3 regions of the Streptomyces sp. YIM S03343 genome follow, and region 3 is predicted to be linked to each of the others. Evidence: predicted binding sites of a transcription regulator. Region 3 holds the regulator's gene; each other region holds the start of a gene.
The links. Region 3 encodes HspR, which represses chaperone genes until heat shock. Its sites were predicted from a motif close to TTGAGNNNNNNNNNCTCAA; they were not measured.

Region 1 (5,870 bases), 1.2 Mb from region 3:
GCTGGCCCGTGCCGCCCTCGGGCTCGGTACCGGGCCCGTCGGGTTCGAGGTCGATCTCGCGGACCGGGAGCAGCTCGACCTGCTCACCGAGGCCCGCGCCGCCATCACCGCCACGCACCCCGCCCTGCGGGCCGTCGTCACCGCCCGGCTCTCGCTCGCCGCCGCTCTCGTGGAGAGCGAGGAGCACCGCGTCGAGCTCGCCGAGGAGGCCGTCGGCATCGCTCGTGAGGCCGGTGACTCCTCCGCGCTCGGGACCGCGCTCGCCGCCCTGTGCGATGCGCGGTCCGGGCCGGAGCACTGCCGTGAGCGCCTCGGCTGGGCCGGTGAGATCGTCGGTATCGGGCGCGCCCTGCCCGAGCCCGTGCTCGAACTGCTCGGGCGCCGACTCCGGCTCGTCGCGCTGCTGGAGACCGGTGACTTCGCCGGGGCCGACGCCGAGGCCGTCGCCTACGAGACGGCCGTACGACCGCTGCGGCGGCCCCTGTACGCCTGGTACGTGCCGCTGTGGCGCGGCTCCCGGGCGCTGCGCGAGGGGCGCTACGACGACTGCGCCGCCGCCCTCGACGAGACCGAGGCGCTCGGCCGGGCCGCCGACAGCCCCAACGCCGCCCTGCTGGCCGGCACCCAGCGCTGGTGCCTGTACGCCTGGACCGGCGACCTCGACGCCATGACCCGGCTGCTCGCCACCCTCCCGGCACTGGAGCGGCTGCCCGGTCTGTGGCCCCGCGTCACCCTGGCGCTGCTCGCCGCGCAGTACGGCCGGCTCGACGAGGCCGCGCTCGGGCTGTCGGCCGTGGCACCCCGGCTCGCCACCGAGCCGCGCGACAGCGAGTGGCTGCCGATGGTCGCCCAGGCGGCCGAGACGGTCGGCGCGCTCGGCGCCCACCCCACGGCACCGCTGCTGTACAACCTTCTCGCCCCCTACGCCGGGCTGTTCGCCATCGAGGGCATCGGCGCGGCGGTGCGGGGTCCCGTCGAGCGGCATCTCGCGCTGCTCGCGGCGGCCATGGCCGACCCGGAGCGGGCGCGCGCCCACCGGGAACGGGCCCTCAGGGCAGCCCGGGAGACGGGCTCGGCGGCGCTCGCTGCGCGGATCGAGACGGAGACCGGCGGCATGGGGTCCACTCCACGGCCGGGGACGGGCCGTGCCGCCGATGTCGTTGATGCAGCCGAAGTCACCGACTCCGTCTTCCGGCGCGAAGGCCGCCTCTGGCACCTCGGCTATGCCGGTCGCGAGGTGCGCCTCGCCGACAGCAAGGGACTGCACGACATCGCCGTGCTCCTCGCCCGCCCCGGCACCCCCGTGCCCGCCGTGGAACTGGCCGCCGCCCCGGTCCCCGCCCCTGCCCAGGCCGCGCTCGCCGAGGGACTGCACCCCGAGGGCGACACGGGCGAGGTCGTCGACGCCACCGCGCGGGCCGCCTACCGGCGCCGACTGCGGGACCTGGAGACGGAGGCCGAGGAGGCGGACGCGACCGGGGACGCGCGGCGCTCGCAGCGGATCGCCGCTGAACGGGACGCGCTGGTCGAGCAGCTGTCGGCGGCCTACGGCATCGGCGGCAGGGTCCGCCGTACCGGCTCGCCCGCAGAGCGGGCCCGCACCGCCGTCACCGCCCGCGTCCGGGCCGCCGTACGCCGTATCGACGACGTCCACCCCGAACTCGGCCGCCACCTCCACGCCGCTCTGCGCACCGGCACCCTCTGCGTCTACCAGCCCGAACGGCCCCCCGACTGGCGGTTGTGAGGCCGCGTCGCACATCGTGCCGCCCCGTCTCACGCCCTGAGGGCACAGGGCGCCGTACGACAGAGGTACGGCCGAGAAGGCGAAAGCAGGACATCATGCCCCGTACATCCAAGGCCGAGGCCGAACTCACCGTGGACGAGCCGGTCATCGAGGGACGCTACGCGCAGATCGGCCCCTACACGGTCGGCTACGAGACCATGAAGCAGGACATGGACCCGGCGCCGCTGTTCCGCGGGCTGCCCGAGGACCGCTGCCAGTGCCCGCACTGGGGCCAGGTCCTCACCGGCCGCATCGTGTTCCGCTACCCCGACCACGACGAGGTCTTCCACGCCGGTGACGCCTACTACGGCGCCCCCGGCCATCTCCCGCTCCTCTTCGCCGGTACCGAGATCGTCGAATTCAGCCCGACCGCCGAGCTGAACCGCACCATGGAGGTCATCGGCGCCAACCTCGCGACGGCACAGCCATGAACCCGCAAGGACTCCTCGACAGCGCCCGCGCCAAGGAACTCGCCGAGCTCTTCGTGCGCTTCATCGAGACGAACACCGCTCCCGACGGCCTCTTCACCGACGACGTGTTCCTCGACCTGAGCGTGCCCCAGTGGCGGGTCCAGACCTCGGGACGCGACGCACTCGTCGAGCTGCGCCGCCGCTTCCACCCGCCGCTGGGCAGCGTGCCGCGCCACCGCGTCGATGTGACGGACACCGGGCTCGTCCTCGAATGGGAGGAGTGCTGGGAGAACGAGCAGGACGAGCAGGACGAGCAGGGCGGCTGGTACTGCCGTGAGCTGATGCGCGCCGACGTCCGCGACGGCGCCATCGACGACATCTCGATCTACTGCACCGGCGACTGGGACGCCGGTGTGCGGGCCGCCCACGCCCGGGAGGTGACACTGCTGCGGCCTTGAGGAGTGTGCGGTCGCCCCGAGTCGGCCTCATGCGTCTCGCGATGCGTCTCGCGATGCGTCTCGCGATGCGCCTCGCGATGCGCCTCGCGATGCGCCTCGTGAGAAAGACGCGTGAAGCTCCTTGGAAGTTCCTGAGAATCGGGCCCCGCGTGGTGTCGGTCACAGACACCGGCCGTGCGGGGGCCGAAGGGTGGGGTGAAACGGAAGGAGCCCCTCACTGTGGAACGCACCGCGACGGTCGACACCACGGCCTCGTGCACGCCCCCGGGCCCGCCCCTTCCCCGGACCGGAGACCTCTTGGACGCGATGCCCGCCCAGCCGGGACGTCCGCGCCCGATGGCGACCGCCGCCGTTCCCGTCCCGGCCCCCCGCCGCCGCTACGACGCCTTCCGCGGTCTCCGGGGTCTCGGCGCCCTGAGCGCCGTGCGCGCCCTCCACCCCTGGCGTCTCCTCCCCACCCCCACCGGCGCCCCGTTCACCTTCGGCTACGCGCTCGTCCTCGTCGTCACCTCGCTGATCACCGAGTACGCCGACCCCGCCGCTCTCGTGAACGCCCTGCACCAGAGCTCCAGCACCGATGTCGCCCATCTGCTGCACACACCGGGAACCGTGCTCCTCGCCAGCGCGCTGTGGGTGGCCGGAGGCTTCGCGTCGCCGTTCGTGTTCGGGTTCCTGCTGGTGCTGACCGCGCTGGAACGCCGTACCGGCGCCCGGTGCGCTGCCACCGTGTTCCTGCTCGGGCATGTCCTGGCCACCCTCCTCACGGAGGGCACCGTCGGTGTCGCCGTGCTGGTCGGGCATCTGCCCGAGACCTCGCTGCACCGGCTCGACTACGGCATCAGCTTCGGTGTGGCCACCAGCGTCGGCGCGCTGGCCGGGCTGCTGAAGCCGTGGCTGCGGTGGCCGCTGCTGGCTGTGTTCGGCGGGCTGCTGGTCGAGGACCTGCTGGAGTTCGCCGACCCGATGACGAACTGGGGCCATCTGATCGCCCTGGCCATCGGTGTGGCGATCTGGCCTCTGGTCCGCCGCGTCCGGCGGGCGCGCACCCTGGCGCCGGACAGGCCCTCAGGGCCTGCCGCCTCCCCTGTTGTTTCCTCTGTTTCCTCGCGTCTTTCCTGACCGCTGACTGATCGCTGACAGCGAACGGCTGACGGGGAACAATCGATCGCCCCTGTGCATTGAGTCGGCATAACTCAACTTGACTGCCGAAGGGGAGATCATGGCTGCTGAGTCCACGGCGTTCACACCGCTCACTCTGCCTGTGCTGCCGCTCGACGACGAGGTCGTGCTGCCCGGGATGGTGGTTCCGCTGGACCTGAACGACTCCGACGTACGGGCCGCGGTGGAGGCCGCCCAGGCCGCCGCCCGCGCCGAGCCAGGAAAACCCAGGGTTCTCCTGGTGCCCCGTATCGACGGTACCTATGCGACGACCGGTGTGCTCGGCACAGTCGAGCAGGTCGGACGGCTCGCCGACGGCGACCCGGGCGCCCTGATCCGGGGCCGTGGCCGGGTGCGCATCGGCGCCGGGACCACCGGGCCCGGTGCGGCCCTCTGGGTCGAGGGCGCGCGGATCGACGAGAGCGTGCCCGATCCGCTGCCCGGTCAGGTCACCGACCTTGTGAAGGAGTACAAGGCGCTGGCCACGGCGTGGCTGCGCAAGCGCGGCGCCTGGCAGGTGGTCGACCGGGTGCAGGCCATCGACGACGTCTCCGCGCTCGCCGACAACTCCGGCTACTCGCCGTACCTCACCACCGATCAGAAGGTGGAGCTCCTGGAGACCGCCGACCCGGTGGCCCGGCTGAAGCTCGCCACCCAGCAACTGCGCGACCACATGGCCGAGCAGGACGTCGCCGAGAGCATCGCCAAGGACGTCCAGGAGGGCGTCGACAAGCAGCAGCGCGAGTTCCTGCTGAGGCGCCAGCTGGAGGCCGTCCGCAAGGAACTGCGCGAGCTGAACGGTGAACCGGAGGGCGAGGAGACCGGCGACTACCGCGCCCGTGTGGAGGCCGCCGACCTGCCTGAGAAGGTCCGCGAGGCCGCCCTCAAGGAGGTCGACAAGCTGGAGCGGGCCTCCGACCAGTCGCCCGAGGGCTCCTGGATCCGCACCTGGCTCGACACGATCCTCGAACTGCCGTGGAACGAGCGCACCGAGGACGCCTACGACATCCGGGGCGCCAAGGCGATCCTGGACGCCGAGCACGCGGGCCTGGAGGACGTGAAGGAGCGGATCACCGAGTATCTGGCGGTGCGCAAGCGGCGCAACGACCGCGGCCTGGGTGTCGTGGGCGGCCGTCGCGGCGGTGCCGTGCTGGCCCTGGTCGGCCCGCCCGGCGTCGGCAAGACCAGCCTCGGCGAGTCCGTGGCCCACGCGATGGGCCGCAAGTTCGTGCGCGTCGCGCTCGGCGGCGTACGCGACGAGGCGGAGATCCGCGGCCACCGCCGTACCTACGTCGGCGCGCTGCCCGGCCGTATCGTGCGGGCGATCAGGGAGGCCGGGTCGATGAACCCGGTGGTCCTGCTCGACGAGGTGGACAAGGTCGGTTCGGACTTCCGCGGCGACCCCGCGGCCGCCCTGCTGGAGGTCCTGGACCCCGCGCAGAACCACACCTTCCGCGACCACTACCTTGAGGTCGAACTCGACCTGTCCGACGTGGTGTTCCTCGCCACGGCCAATGTCCTGGAGGCCATCCCGGAGGCCCTGCTCGACCGTATGGAGCTGGTCCGCCTCGACGGCTACACCGAGGACGAGAAGGTCGTCATCGCCCGGGACCATCTGCTTCCGCGCCAGCTGGAGCGGGCCGGTCTGAACAAGGCCGAGGTGACCCTCGAGGAGGGCGCCCTGCGCAGGCTCGCCGGTGAGTACACGCGCGAGGCCGGCGTGCGCAATCTGGAGCGGGCCATCGCCCGGCTGCTGCGCAAGGTCGCCGCGGAGCACGAACTGGGCGACCGGGAGCTGCCGCTGACCGTCACCGACGACGATCTGCGCGCCCTGCTCGGACGGCCGCACCATGTGCCCGAGTCGGCACAGGACCCGGCCGAGCGCCGTACGGCCGTACCCGGTGTGGCCACCGGTCTCGCGGTCACCGGCGCGGGCGGCGACGTGCTGTTCGTCGAGGCGTCGCTGGCCGACCCGGAGACCGGCGCGGCCGGGCTGACCCTGACCGGCCAGCTGGGTGACGTGATGAAGGAGTCGGCGCAGATCGCGCTGAGCTTCCTGCG
Region 2 (5,870 bases), 2.8 Mb from region 3:
GACGAGCACACCTACCACCTCTTCTCCCTCTACGGCGGCACGACGGCCGGTGTCCTCACGGTCGTCGGGATCGTGCTGCTGATCTACCGCCGCCGCACCAACGCGCCGGTGTTCCGGGCGACGACGGCCAACGACAAGACGATGTACGTCTTCCTGGTCGGCGCCATCCTGCTCGGCATGATCGCCAAGCTCCAGCACACCTCGGGCGACGGCTACAACTACCGCGAGACCATCGGCCCCTGGGCCCGCAGCCTCTTCACCCTGACCCCCGACGTCTACCGCATGGACGACGTACCGGTCCTGTACAAGATCCACGCCGTGGTCGGCATGATCCTGATCGCGATGGTCCCCTACACCCGCCTGGTCCACATGTTCAGCGCCCCACTCCAGTACCTCTTCCGCCCATACATCGTGTACCGAACGAGAGACCCACGAGAACTGGGCCCACGCCCGGAGAGACGCGGCTGGGAGCGCACGGGGTCTTAAGGGCTGGATAGGACGGGTCCTTAAGGTCGCCGGGGTGGGCAGCGCCCTTTTCAGGAGCACCGGTCCCTGACAACGCGGCCAGCCCCAACTGACCTAGGGGCGCGGGGAACTGCGCGACCAGCCCCCACGCGCCCGCGGACAAAGGACTACGCAGCGCCCCCTTGCGCATCCCGCTCGTCGTCGACGATCTCCGCGTCCACGACCCCTTCCTCGTCCGGCGCAGCCGATTGCTGCTCAGTCCCACCCCCATCGGGAGATGCCTGCGCATACATGGCCTGCCCCATCTTCTGACTCACAGAGCCAAGCTTGTCGACGCCGGCACGCAGCGCAGCCGTATCCGCGTTCTGTTCAAGCAGAGCCTTCAGCTCGGAAGCAGCCGCTTCGACCTCGGCCTTCGTCTCCGCGGGGATCCGCTGCTCGTTGTCCCGGACGAACTTCTCCGTCTGATAGACAAGCTGCTCCGCCTGATTCCGCGTCTCCGCCGCCTCACGCCGCCGCCGGTCCTCCTCCGCGTACTGGTCGGCCTCCCGCATCATCCGGTCGATGTCGTCCTTGGGCAGCGCGGAGCCGCCGGTCACGGTCATCTTCTGCTCGCGCCCGGTGGCGAGGTCCTTCGCGGACACATGCATGATCCCGTTCGCGTCGATGTCGAAGGCGACCTCGATCTGCGGCACCCCGCGCGGGGCGGGCGGCAGCCCGGTGAGGTCGAAGACGCCGAGCTTCTTGTTGTACGCGGCGATCTCGCGCTCACCCTGGTAGACCTGGATGCCCACCGAGGGCTGGTTGTCGGTGGCGGTGGTGAAGATCTCCGAACGCCGGGTCGGAATGGTCGTGTTGCGTTCGATGAGCTTCGTCATGATGCCGCCCTTGGTCTCGATGCCGAGGGACAGCGGAGTGACGTCGAGGAGCAGCACGTCCTTGACGTCGCCGCGGATGACACCGGCCTGGAGCGCGGCGCCGACGGCGACGACCTCGTCGGGGTTGACGCCCTTGTGCGGGTCCTTGCCGGTGAGTTCGCGCACCAGCTCGGTGACTGCGGGCATCCGGGTGGAGCCGCCGACGAGGATCACATGGTCGATCGCCGAGAGCTTGATCCCGGCGTCCTTCACGGCCTGGTGGAACGGCGTCTTGCAGCGGTCCAGCAGATCGGCGGTCAGCTCCTGGAACTGAGAGCGCGTCAGTTTCTCCTCCAGGTGGAGCGGACCCTCGGCGGAGGCGGTGATGTAGGGCAGGTTGATCGAGGTCTCGGTGGACGAGGACAGCTCGATCTTCGCCTTCTCCGCGGCCTCCCGCAGCCGTTGCAGCGCCATCTTGTCCTTGCCGAGGTCGACGCCCTGCTGTCCTTTGAAGCGCTTGACGAGATACTCGACGACCCGCATGTCCCAGTCGTCGCCGCCGAGGTGGGTGTCGCCGTTGGTGGCCTTGACCTCGATGACCCCGTCGCCGATCTCCAGCAGGGAGACGTCGAAGGTGCCACCGCCGAGGTCGAAGACGAGGACGGTCTGCTCCTCGCCGCGGTCGAGGCCGTAGGCGAGCGCCGCGGCGGTGGGCTCGTTGATGATCCTGAGCACCTTCAGGCCCGCGATCTCCCCGGCCTCCTTGGTGGCCTGCCGCTGGGAGTCGTCGAAGTAGGCGGGCACGGTGACGACGGCGTCCGTGACGTCCTCGCCGAGGTAGGCCTCCGCGTCCCTCTTCAGCTTCTGGAGCACCCGCGCCGAGAGTTCCTGGGCGGTGTAGCGGCTGCCGTCGATGCTTCCCTTGTCCGGGAAGCGCCAGGTGCCGTCGCCCATGTAGCGCTTCACGCTGCGCGCGGTGCGGTCCACATTGGTCACGGCCTGCCGTTTGGCGACCTCACCGACCAGCACCTCGCCGTTCTTGGCGAAGGCCACCACGGACGGTGTCGTCCGTGCCCCCTCGGCATTCGCCACGACGGTGGGCTCACCGCCCTCCAGGACGGCCACCACCGAGTTCGTCGTCCCGAGATCGATCCCGACCGCACGTGCCATCTCCATCCCCTTCCGCCAGGGCGCGTTCCCGACTCCAGCACAAAACTTGAGTGCGCTGTTGTCAATGCGGCATCGCGGCGGATCCCGAAGGACCCGGGGTCATCGGACAAGCTGAGTCCGGGACCCGGTACCAGGATCGCCCCGGACCCCCCGGAAGGGCGATACCGCGCCTCCGGCCGGCAGGACGGCGGAGGCGCGGTATGCGGTATCGCGGTATGCGGTATACGGAGCGGTGCCGGGCGCCGGCGTCAGGCGAGCTTGGCCGACAGGGTGATCGTCGTACCGGTGAGGGCCTGGCTGACCGGGCAGTTCTTCTTGGCGTCCTCGGCGGCGGCGACGAACGCGTCGTTGTCGAGGCCGGGGACGGTGCCCTCCACGGTGAGGTGGATACCGGTGATGCCCTCGCCCGGCTGGAAGGTGACGTCCGCCGAGGTGATGAGCTTGGTGGGCGGGGTACCGGCCCCGGCCAGGCCGTGCGACAGCGCCATGGAGAAGCAGCTGGAGTGGGCCGCTGCGATCAGCTCCTCGGGGCTGGTCTTCCCGTTCGCCTTCTCGGCGCGCGAGGGCCACGACACCGGCTGCTCGCCGATGCCGGAGGAGTCGAAGGTGACGACGCCGCTGCCCTCGAGCAGATTGCCTTCCCAGACGGTGTGAGCGGTGCGCGTGGTGGCCACGGTTCTTCCTTTCGCGGTGAGTGTGCAGCATGTGGAGCGTGCCGGATCCCCTCTACGGGGCCCGTACGCCCCATCCGATCACATCCGCCCTCACTGCACCTTGAAGACGGGCCCGCGGGGGGTGAACGGCAGGCGGCCGCCCTGGGGGATCAGATAGGCGTGCTCGCGCCGCACCCGCAGGACGTCGCACCAGGCGTCCGTGATCACCAGCACCGGGGCACCCGGCGGGAAGTCGTCCGCCCGGTGCAGCAGATCGATCCCGGGCTGGAGCACCGTGCCGCCGCGCCCGCGCACCCTGACCCGCCCAGCGATCTCGGTCACCGGCACGTACCCGGCGTCGTAGGGCGCCGCGTCGCAGAACACCACCCGGGCCGCGGGCACGTCACGGGCCTCGGCGTAGGAGGCGATGGCGCCGAGGGCCTTGCCGAGCAGGGTGTGGCTCATGGAGCCGGAGGTGTCGAGGACCACGCCGAAGGTGCACCGGGTGATCTCCTCGGGCGGGAAGTACCGGCCCGCGCGTGGAATGTCCGGGGTGGCGGACTGGCGGCGCGAGGGCCGCGCGTAGGTCCGTACGGCTTCCGGACGGGGCACGAACTCGTCGAACCAGCGGGCGAGTTGCGCGTCCCACGGGAGCGGCGGATGGCTGAGCGCGCGGATCTCCTCGACCAGTCCTGCGGGCAGCTCGCCGCGCCCCTGGTGCTGGTGCAGGTCGAGGCCCTGGCACAGGCCGCGGCGGTAGAACTCGTCGAGGTCGACGTAGTCGCGGGGCGGGCCCAGCGGGCCGCCGAGGATGTCACCGGCGCCCTTGCCGCGCAGGGTGGACAGCCGGCGGATACGGCGCAGGTCGCGGGCGATGCGGTCGTAGACCTCCTCGGCCGACAGACCGGCCAGCTCACGGTCGTGCAGCACTCCTTCGGGCATCGTGCCGATCCGCATGTCGTGGAGCCAGCCGTTGATGACGTAGTCGCAGGCGACATTGAAGAGGTAGGGGTCGCGGGTGCCGCAGCGGTCGCCGTGGCGCAGGGCGGCGTGCAGCATCTCGTGGGCGAGCACGAACCGCCACTCCTCGTCGTCGAGGGTGCACAGCGGGTTGACGTAGATCTCCCCGGCCGTCGCGTCCACCGCGGCGACGGCGATGCCGTGGGCGCGGGCGAGTTCGGCGTCGGCGACCAGGGTGATCCCGGCCGCGATGCCGCCGAGCAGCGGGTAGGAGGAGACGAACCAGCTCAGCGCCCGTTCCCAGGGGCGGCGCGGGGTGGGCCCGCCGCGCAGCGAGTCGCGGCGGCCCCCGGCCAGGTCCATGGCGGTGCCGACGCTGCGGATCAGGGCGTGCGCGAAGTCGAGCTGCCAGTCCTTGGGGGTGCCGCCCAGCCAGGTGTCCCAGGGCACCAGCAGCAGATCGGGGTCGCCGCCAGCGGTACCGCAGCGCTCGTAGGCGGCGGGGACGCCGTCGCGGCGCCAGCGGGCGGCGAGCTGTTCCTCGTCGCCGTCCGGGTACGCGGGCGGCAGGTCGTCGGGGGTGCGGCCGACGGGGAAGCCGAGCAGGAAGCGGTTGACGACGGCGCAGCGGGCGGCCAGCTCGTACCGGTCGGGCTGGGTGCGCCGGCCGGCCGCCGCGGGGACGTGCCCGAAGCCGAGGTGGATGATGGCGTGGGCCAGTGCCCAGGCCCATTCCTCCGGTTCGGCGAGGCGGGTGGGGTGGGCGTGCAGGACGCCGTCGGAGTCGACGCGGACGAATCCCGCGGCGGGCGCGTGCGGGCAGGCGTACTTGCCGCCCTTGCCGTACTTGTTGTTCCTGTCCTCCGTGTCGTCCTTGCGGCAGACGCTGAATCCCACGGCGGCGAGCGCCCGGTTGGCCCGCACCAGCCGGAGGCCCGCCTCGAAGGCCTCGGCCGCGGGGTCCTTCTTCGGCTTGGCGCCCTTGCCGCCTTTACCGCCCTTGCCGCCCTTGCCGCCTTTACCGCCCTTGCCGCCCTTGCCGCCCTTGCCGCCGCGGGTACGGCTCACCGCCGGGCCTCCACCAGGCGGGGCATGTCACGGGCCGCCTCGACGAGGAACCAGGCGGGCAGCACGGGGTTGCCGTCGGTGTCCGGGGCGATGACGGACTGGGCGACCTCGACGGAGATCTCGGCGAGCTGCACCAGCAGCGACTTGGCGCGGTGCGCGGCCTGTCTGCCGTTGCCGGACAGATGCTCGCGGCTGGCCGGGAGTTCCTTGACCAGACGCCCGCGGAACGACTCGGCGAGGTAGTACAGCAGGTCGCGGTCCTCCAGCCGGTGCGGCCACCCGGCGTCGCCCTTGAGTATGGCCTCGATGCCGAAACGGCTGCGCACGATCTTGACGTAGCCGCAGAAGGCGACCGCGTGCGCGGGCGTCAGCGTGCCGTGCGCGACGACCTGGAGGGTCGCCTCGTCGAGACCGGGCCCGAAGGAGTGCAGGGCGTCGGAGAGCATGTGCCAGGAGCGGGGCGTGGAGAACGGCTCCTCGGTCTTCGGCGGCTTGGACCACAGATGGTCCGGGCGGTCGGTGAGATGGTCCAGGACCCAGGGGTGGATGCCGTGGGCCGCGGCCCAGCCCAGCCAGTCGCGGGCGGAGGCCTCCAGATGCACATGGGTGAGCCGGTTGACCAGCGCGGAGGCGATGGGGCGGGCGAGGGCGTTGTCGGTGGAGCGGTTGCCGGCGCCGATGACGATGGAGCCCTTGG
Region 3 (5,870 bases):
TCGCCAAGCGCCAGGCGGTCACCAACGTGGACCGGACCATCCGGTCCGTCAAGCGCCACATGGGCACCGACTGGAAGATCCAGTTGGACGGCAAGGACTTCAACCCGCAGCAGATGTCCGCCTTCATCCTGCAGAAGCTCAAGCGGGACGCCGAGGCGTACCTGGGCGAGAAGGTGACCGACGCGGTCATCACCGTCCCGGCGTACTTCAACGACTCCGAGCGCCAGGCGACGAAGGAGGCCGGCGAGATCGCCGGTCTGAACGTGCTGCGCATCGTCAACGAGCCCACCGCCGCCGCGCTGGCGTACGGCCTCGACAAGGACGAGCAGATCATCCTGGTCTTCGACCTCGGTGGCGGCACCTTCGACGTGTCGCTGCTGGAGATCGGCGACGGCGTCGTCGAGGTGAAGGCCACCAACGGCGACAACCACCTCGGTGGTGACGACTGGGACCAGCGTGTCGTCGACTACCTGGTGCGCCAGTTCCACTCCGGCCACGGCGTGGACCTCTCCAAGGACAAGATGGCCCTCCAGCGTCTGCGCGAGGCTGCGGAGAAGGCCAAGATCGAGCTGTCCTCGTCCACCGAGACCTCGATCAACCTGCCCTACATCACGGCGTCCGCCGAGGGCCCGCTGCACCTGGACGAGAAGCTCACCCGCGCCCAGTTCCAGCAGCTGACGGCCGACCTCCTGGAGCGCTGCAAGACGCCGTTCCACAACGTCATCAAGGACGCCGGTATCGCCCTGAGCGAGATCGACCACGTCGTCCTGGTCGGCGGTTCCACCCGTATGCCCGCCGTCGCCGAGCTCGTCAAGGAGCTGACCGGCGGCCGTGAGGCCAACAAGGGCGTGAACCCGGACGAGGTCGTCGCCATCGGCGCCTCGCTCCAGGCCGGTGTCCTCAAGGGCGAGGTCAAGGACGTTCTGCTTCTCGACGTCACCCCGCTGTCCCTCGGCATCGAGACCAAGGGCGGCATCATGACCAAGCTCATCGAGCGGAACACGACGATCCCGACCAAGCGTTCCGAGATCTTCACCACCGCCGAGGACAACCAGCCCTCCGTGCAGATCCAGGTCTACCAGGGCGAGCGCGAGATCGCGGCGTACAACAAGAAGCTCGGCATGTTCGAGCTGACCGGTCTGCCGCCGGCGCCCCGCGGCGTCCCGCAGATCGAGGTGTCCTTCGACATCGACGCCAACGGCATCATGCACGTCACGGCGAAGGACCTCGGCACCGGCAAGGAGCAGAAGATGACCGTCACCGGCGGCTCCTCGCTGCCGAAGGACGAGGTCGACCGGATGCGCCAGGAGGCCGAGCAGTACGCGGACGAGGACCACCGCCGCCGCGAGGCCGCCGAGACCCGCAACCAGGGCGAGCAGCTCGTCTACCAGACGGAGAAGTTCCTCAAGGACAACGAGGACAAGGTCCCCGGCGAGATCAAGGCCGAGGTCGAGGTCTCCATCGCGGACCTGAAGGAGAAGCTCAAGGGCGAGGACACCGCCGCGATCCGCTCCGCCACGGAGCAGGTCGCCGCCGTGTCGCAGAAGCTGGGCCAGGCCATGTACGCCGACGCCCAGGCCTCGCAGGCCACGGGCGGCGCGTCCGCCGGTGCCCCCGCCGGTGACGACGACGTCGTGGACGCCGAGATCGTCGACGACGAGCGCAGGGACGGTGCCGCGTGACGGAGGAGACCCCGGGCTTCGAGGAGAAGCCCGACGTCCCTTCCGGCGCCACCCCTGACGACGCCGAGCCGAAGGCCGCCCCCGAGGAGGGGGCGGCCCCGGCCGGGGACGCGAGCGACCGGACCGCAGGTCTGATCGCCCAGCTCGACCAGACGCGCACGGCGCTGTCCGAGCGCACCGGGGACGTACAGCGTCTCCAGGCCGAATTCCAGAACTACCGCCGCCGTGTCGAACGTGACCGGATCGCGGTCAAGGAGATCGCCATCGCGAACCTCCTGACCGAGCTCCTGCCCGTGCTCGACGACATCGGCCGCGCGCGGGAGCACGGCGAGCTCGTCGGCGGGTTCAAGTCCGTCGCCGAATCGGTGGAGACCGTCGTCGCGAAGATGGGCCTCCAGCAGTTCGGCAAGGAGGGCGAGCCCTTCGACCCGACGGTCCACGAGGCCCTGATGCACTCGTACGCGCCGGACGTCACCGAGACGACGTGCGTGGCGATTCTCCAGCCCGGGTATCGGATCGGCGAGCGCACCATCCGCCCCGCGCGCGTGGCGGTCGCCGAGCCCCAGCCCGGCGCGCAGACCGTCAAGGCCGACACGGCGGACGAGACCGCGGCGGGCGACGACAAGGAGAGCGGTGGCCCGGAGGAGGGCTGACACAAGGCTCGACGAGCGGTTCGACGAGCGGAAGGAGGGACGTCGGGGATGAGCACCAAGGACTTCATCGAGAAGGACTACTACAAGGTCCTCGGCGTCCCCAAGGACGCCACCGAGGCCGAGATCAAGAAGGCGTACCGGAAGCTCGCGCGCGAGTTCCACCCGGACGCCAACAAGGGCAACGCCAAGGCGGAGGAACGTTTCAAGGAGATCTCCGAGGCGAACGACATCCTCGGTGACCCCAAGAAGCGCAAGGAGTACGACGAGGCCCGCGCCCTGTTCGGCAACGGCGGCTTCCGCCCCGGTCCCGGAGCGGGCGGCGGCTCCTTCAACTTCGACCTGGGCGACCTCTTCGGCGGCGGCACCCAGGGCGGCCAGCAGGGCGCCGGCGGTTTCGGCGGCGGCCTGGGGGACGTCTTCGGCGGCCTGTTCAACCGGGGCGGCACGGGTACGCGGACCCAGCCGCGGCGCGGTCAGGACATCGAGTCCGAGGTCACCCTGAGCTTCACGGAGGCCATCGAGGGCGCCACCGTCCCGTTGCGGATGTCCTCGCAGGCCCCGTGCAAGGCGTGCTCCGGCACCGGCGACAAGAACGGCACCCCGCGCGTGTGCCCGACCTGTGTCGGCACCGGGCAGGTGGCCCGGGGTTCGGGCGGCGGCTTCTCGCTCACCGACCCCTGCCCCGACTGCAAGGGCCGCGGTCTCATCGCCGAGCATCCCTGCCTGGAGTGCAAGGGCAGCGGCCGCGCCAAGTCCTCCCGCACCATGCAGGTGCGCATCCCCGCGGGCGTCACCGACTCGCAGCGGATCCGGCTGCGCGGCAAGGGCGCCCCGGGCGAGCGCGGCGGCCCGGCCGGGGACCTGTATGTCACGGTCCACGTCGGGCCCCACCCGGTGTTCGGCCGCAAGGACGACAACCTGACCGTCACCGTGCCCGTCACCTTCACGGAGGCGGCGCTCGGCGGCGAGATCCGGGTGCCCACCCTGGGCGGGCCGCCGGTCACCCTGAAGCTGCCCGCCGGCACGCCCAACGGCCGCACCATGCGCGCCCGGGGCAAGGGCGCGGTCCGCAAGGACGGCACCCGCGGCGACCTTCTGGTCACCGTCGAGGTGAGTGTCCCGAAGGACCTGCCGGGGAAGGCTCGTGACGCACTTGAGGCGTATCGCGAGGCGACCGCGGGCGAGGATCCGCGGGCGCAGCTGTTCGAGGCCGCGAAGGGAGCTTGAAGGTGATGGACGGCCGTCGACGAAATCCGTATGAACTGACCGAGGAGACCCCGGTCTACGTCATCTCGGTGGCGGCCCAGCTCTCCGGACTGCACCCGCAGACGCTGCGCCAGTACGACCGCCTGGGCCTGGTCTCCCCGGACCGCACCGCGGGCCGGGGCCGGCGCTACTCGGCCCGTGACATCGAACTGCTCCGCCAGGTGCAGCAGTTGTCGCAGGACGAGGGCATAAACCTGGCGGGTATCAAGCGCATCATCGAACTGGAGAACCAGGTCGTCGCGCTCCAGTCCCGGGTGGCGGAACTGGAGGCGGCGTTGGACGGCGCGGCGGCCGCAATGCGCCAGCGCGAGGCCGCGGTGCACGCCTCGTACCGGCGCGACCTGGTGCCGTATCAGGAGGTCCAGCAGACCAGCGCGCTGGTCGTCTGGCGGCCGAAGCGGCAGCAGGACTGACCTGCGGCCGGGGCCGGTGACTCTGCGAGGGGTCCGGAGGAGACATCCTCCGGGCCTCTTCGTCGTCTCTTCGCCGTCTCTTCGTCGGTCTTCGCCGTCTCTTCGTCGTCTCTTCGCCGTCTTCTCCCCGTGTCGCCGGCAGGGGGAAACGACGGCGGCTGTCAGGGCCTGATGGGGTTTGACGGGGCTTGGCGGGGTCCTGGGCGGCACAGCGTGCGGGAGGGGTGGCCGACTTCGTTCGATCTTCTGATCGGGCGTCGAACGGGCAGCGAACGGCCCCGGGAGCGGTGCCCCTCGCGACTCGAGAGGAACGCGCGGGGAAGGGGGATCGGATGTGCGGATCTTTACCTTCCCCTGAACTCCGGCTGGGTGAAGGGTCCGTAAAGAACCATTGATGGTGATTTCACAATCCCTTCACAGGACTTGCGGAGCGTGGCGTTGCGCACTCGTTAAGTATTGCTCTTGACGCTGGGCCTGCCGGGAGCGTTGGCTTTTGAGTCATCTGGGTCTTCATGCTGCCCAGACATCTTGGGCCGCAGTGCGCTGCGCCCATGCCCCGGAAACGCACGTGAAGTGAGCCCCCTAATGCGTCGTATCGCCATATCCTTGGCCGCGTCCACGGTTACCCTTTCGCTCGCCGGATGTGGGGTGCTCAACGCTTCAGGGGACAGCGCGAGCGCCAGTCCGACCAAAGGCAACGATGTCACCATCGGCCTGCTGCTCCCGGAGAAGGCCAACACTCGGTACGACGACTTCGACTACCCGATCATCAAGGAGCACGTCGCCAGCCTCACCAAGAAGCAGGGCAAGGTGCTCTACGAGAACGCCGACGCCGACGCCAAGACGCAGGCCAAGCAGCTCCAGCAGATGATCGACGAGAAGGTCGACATCATCCTGCTCGACGCCGTCGACTCGCACGGCATCGCGTCCGGCGTCAAGAAGGCCAAGGAGGCGGGCATCCCGGTCATCGCCTACGACCGGCTGGCCGAGGGCCCGATCGACGCGTACATCTCCTTCGACAACGAGCTCGTCGGCGAGGTGCAGGGCCGCACCCTGCTCGAGGCGATGGGCAGCGTCGGGACCTCCACCAAGATCGTCATGATGAACGGTTCGCCCACCGACCCGAACGCCAAGCAGTTCAAGCAGGGCGCCCTGTCCGAGCTGAACGGCAAGGTGACGATCGCCAAGTCCTACGACACCAAGGACTGGAAGCCGGAGAACGCCCAGGCCAACATGGCTGAGTCGATCAGGGCGATCGGCGCGAGCAACATCGCCGGTGTCTACGCCGCCAACGACGGCATGGCCGGCGGCATCATCCAGGCCTTCGAGGCCGCGGGCGTCACCAACCTGCCGCCCATCACCGGCCAGGACGCGGAACTCGCCGGTGTGCAGCGCATCCTGGACGGCACGCAGTACATGAGCATCTACAAGTCCTACCCGGCGGAGGCCGAGGCTGCCGCGCAGATGGCCGTGGCCCGTGTCCAGGGCAAGGACATCCAGTTCGACGCGCTCACCCGCGACCAGGTCGACAGCCCCACCAACAAGAAGATCCCGGCCCAGCTGGTCGCCGTGACCGCCCTGACGAAGGACAACATCAAGGAAACCGTGATCGCGGACAACATCTACAAGCAGTCCGAGATCTGCGCGGGCAAGTACAAGTCGGAGTGCGCCGCCGTGGGCCTGAAGTAGCCCGCAGCCTGCGGTCCGGAGCCTGCTGCCCGCTGCCTGCTGCCTGCTGTCCGCTGCCCGCAGCGTGCGGCCCGCAGCGCTTGTCGCGCGGTCAGCAGCGGACCCGCGGGCCGGGCTCCCCTCCCGGCCCGCCTCCGCCCCCCTACCCCCGCCCGTGCCCTGAGCGG

Region 1: a site for HspR is predicted at 3,830-3,848, ahead of lon (endopeptidase La). Genes of this name have one in related genera too.
Region 2: a site for HspR is predicted at 2,539-2,557, ahead of dnaK (molecular chaperone DnaK). Genes of this name have one in related genera too.

What each region holds. Positions count from the first base shown of each region.
Region 1 covers NZ_JBPUKX010000001.1:3,132,375-3,138,244, reverse strand. The annotation lists gene ACSYGN_RS13205 (ATP-binding protein) at 1-1,744, shown strand, start outside; gene ACSYGN_RS13200 (cupin domain-containing protein) at 1,840-2,214, shown strand; gene ACSYGN_RS13195 (hypothetical protein) at 2,211-2,651, shown strand; gene ACSYGN_RS13190 (rhomboid-like protein) at 2,871-3,770, shown strand; gene lon (endopeptidase La) at 3,871-5,870, shown strand, end outside.
Region 2 covers NZ_JBPUKX010000001.1:1,601,381-1,607,250, forward strand. The annotation lists gene narI (respiratory nitrate reductase subunit gamma) at 1-486, shown strand, start outside; gene dnaK (molecular chaperone DnaK) at 633-2,492, opposite strand; gene ACSYGN_RS07070 (OsmC family protein) at 2,741-3,166, opposite strand; gene ACSYGN_RS07075 (vWA domain-containing protein) at 3,257-5,173, opposite strand; gene ACSYGN_RS07080 (ATP-binding protein) at 5,170-5,870, opposite strand, start outside.
Region 3 covers NZ_JBPUKX010000001.1:4,370,196-4,376,065, reverse strand. The annotation lists gene dnaK (molecular chaperone DnaK) at 1-1,682, shown strand, start outside; gene grpE (nucleotide exchange factor GrpE) at 1,679-2,335, shown strand; gene dnaJ (molecular chaperone DnaJ) at 2,384-3,562, shown strand; gene ACSYGN_RS18765 (heat shock protein transcriptional repressor HspR) at 3,568-4,014, shown strand; gene ACSYGN_RS18760 (sugar ABC transporter substrate-binding protein) at 4,600-5,703, shown strand.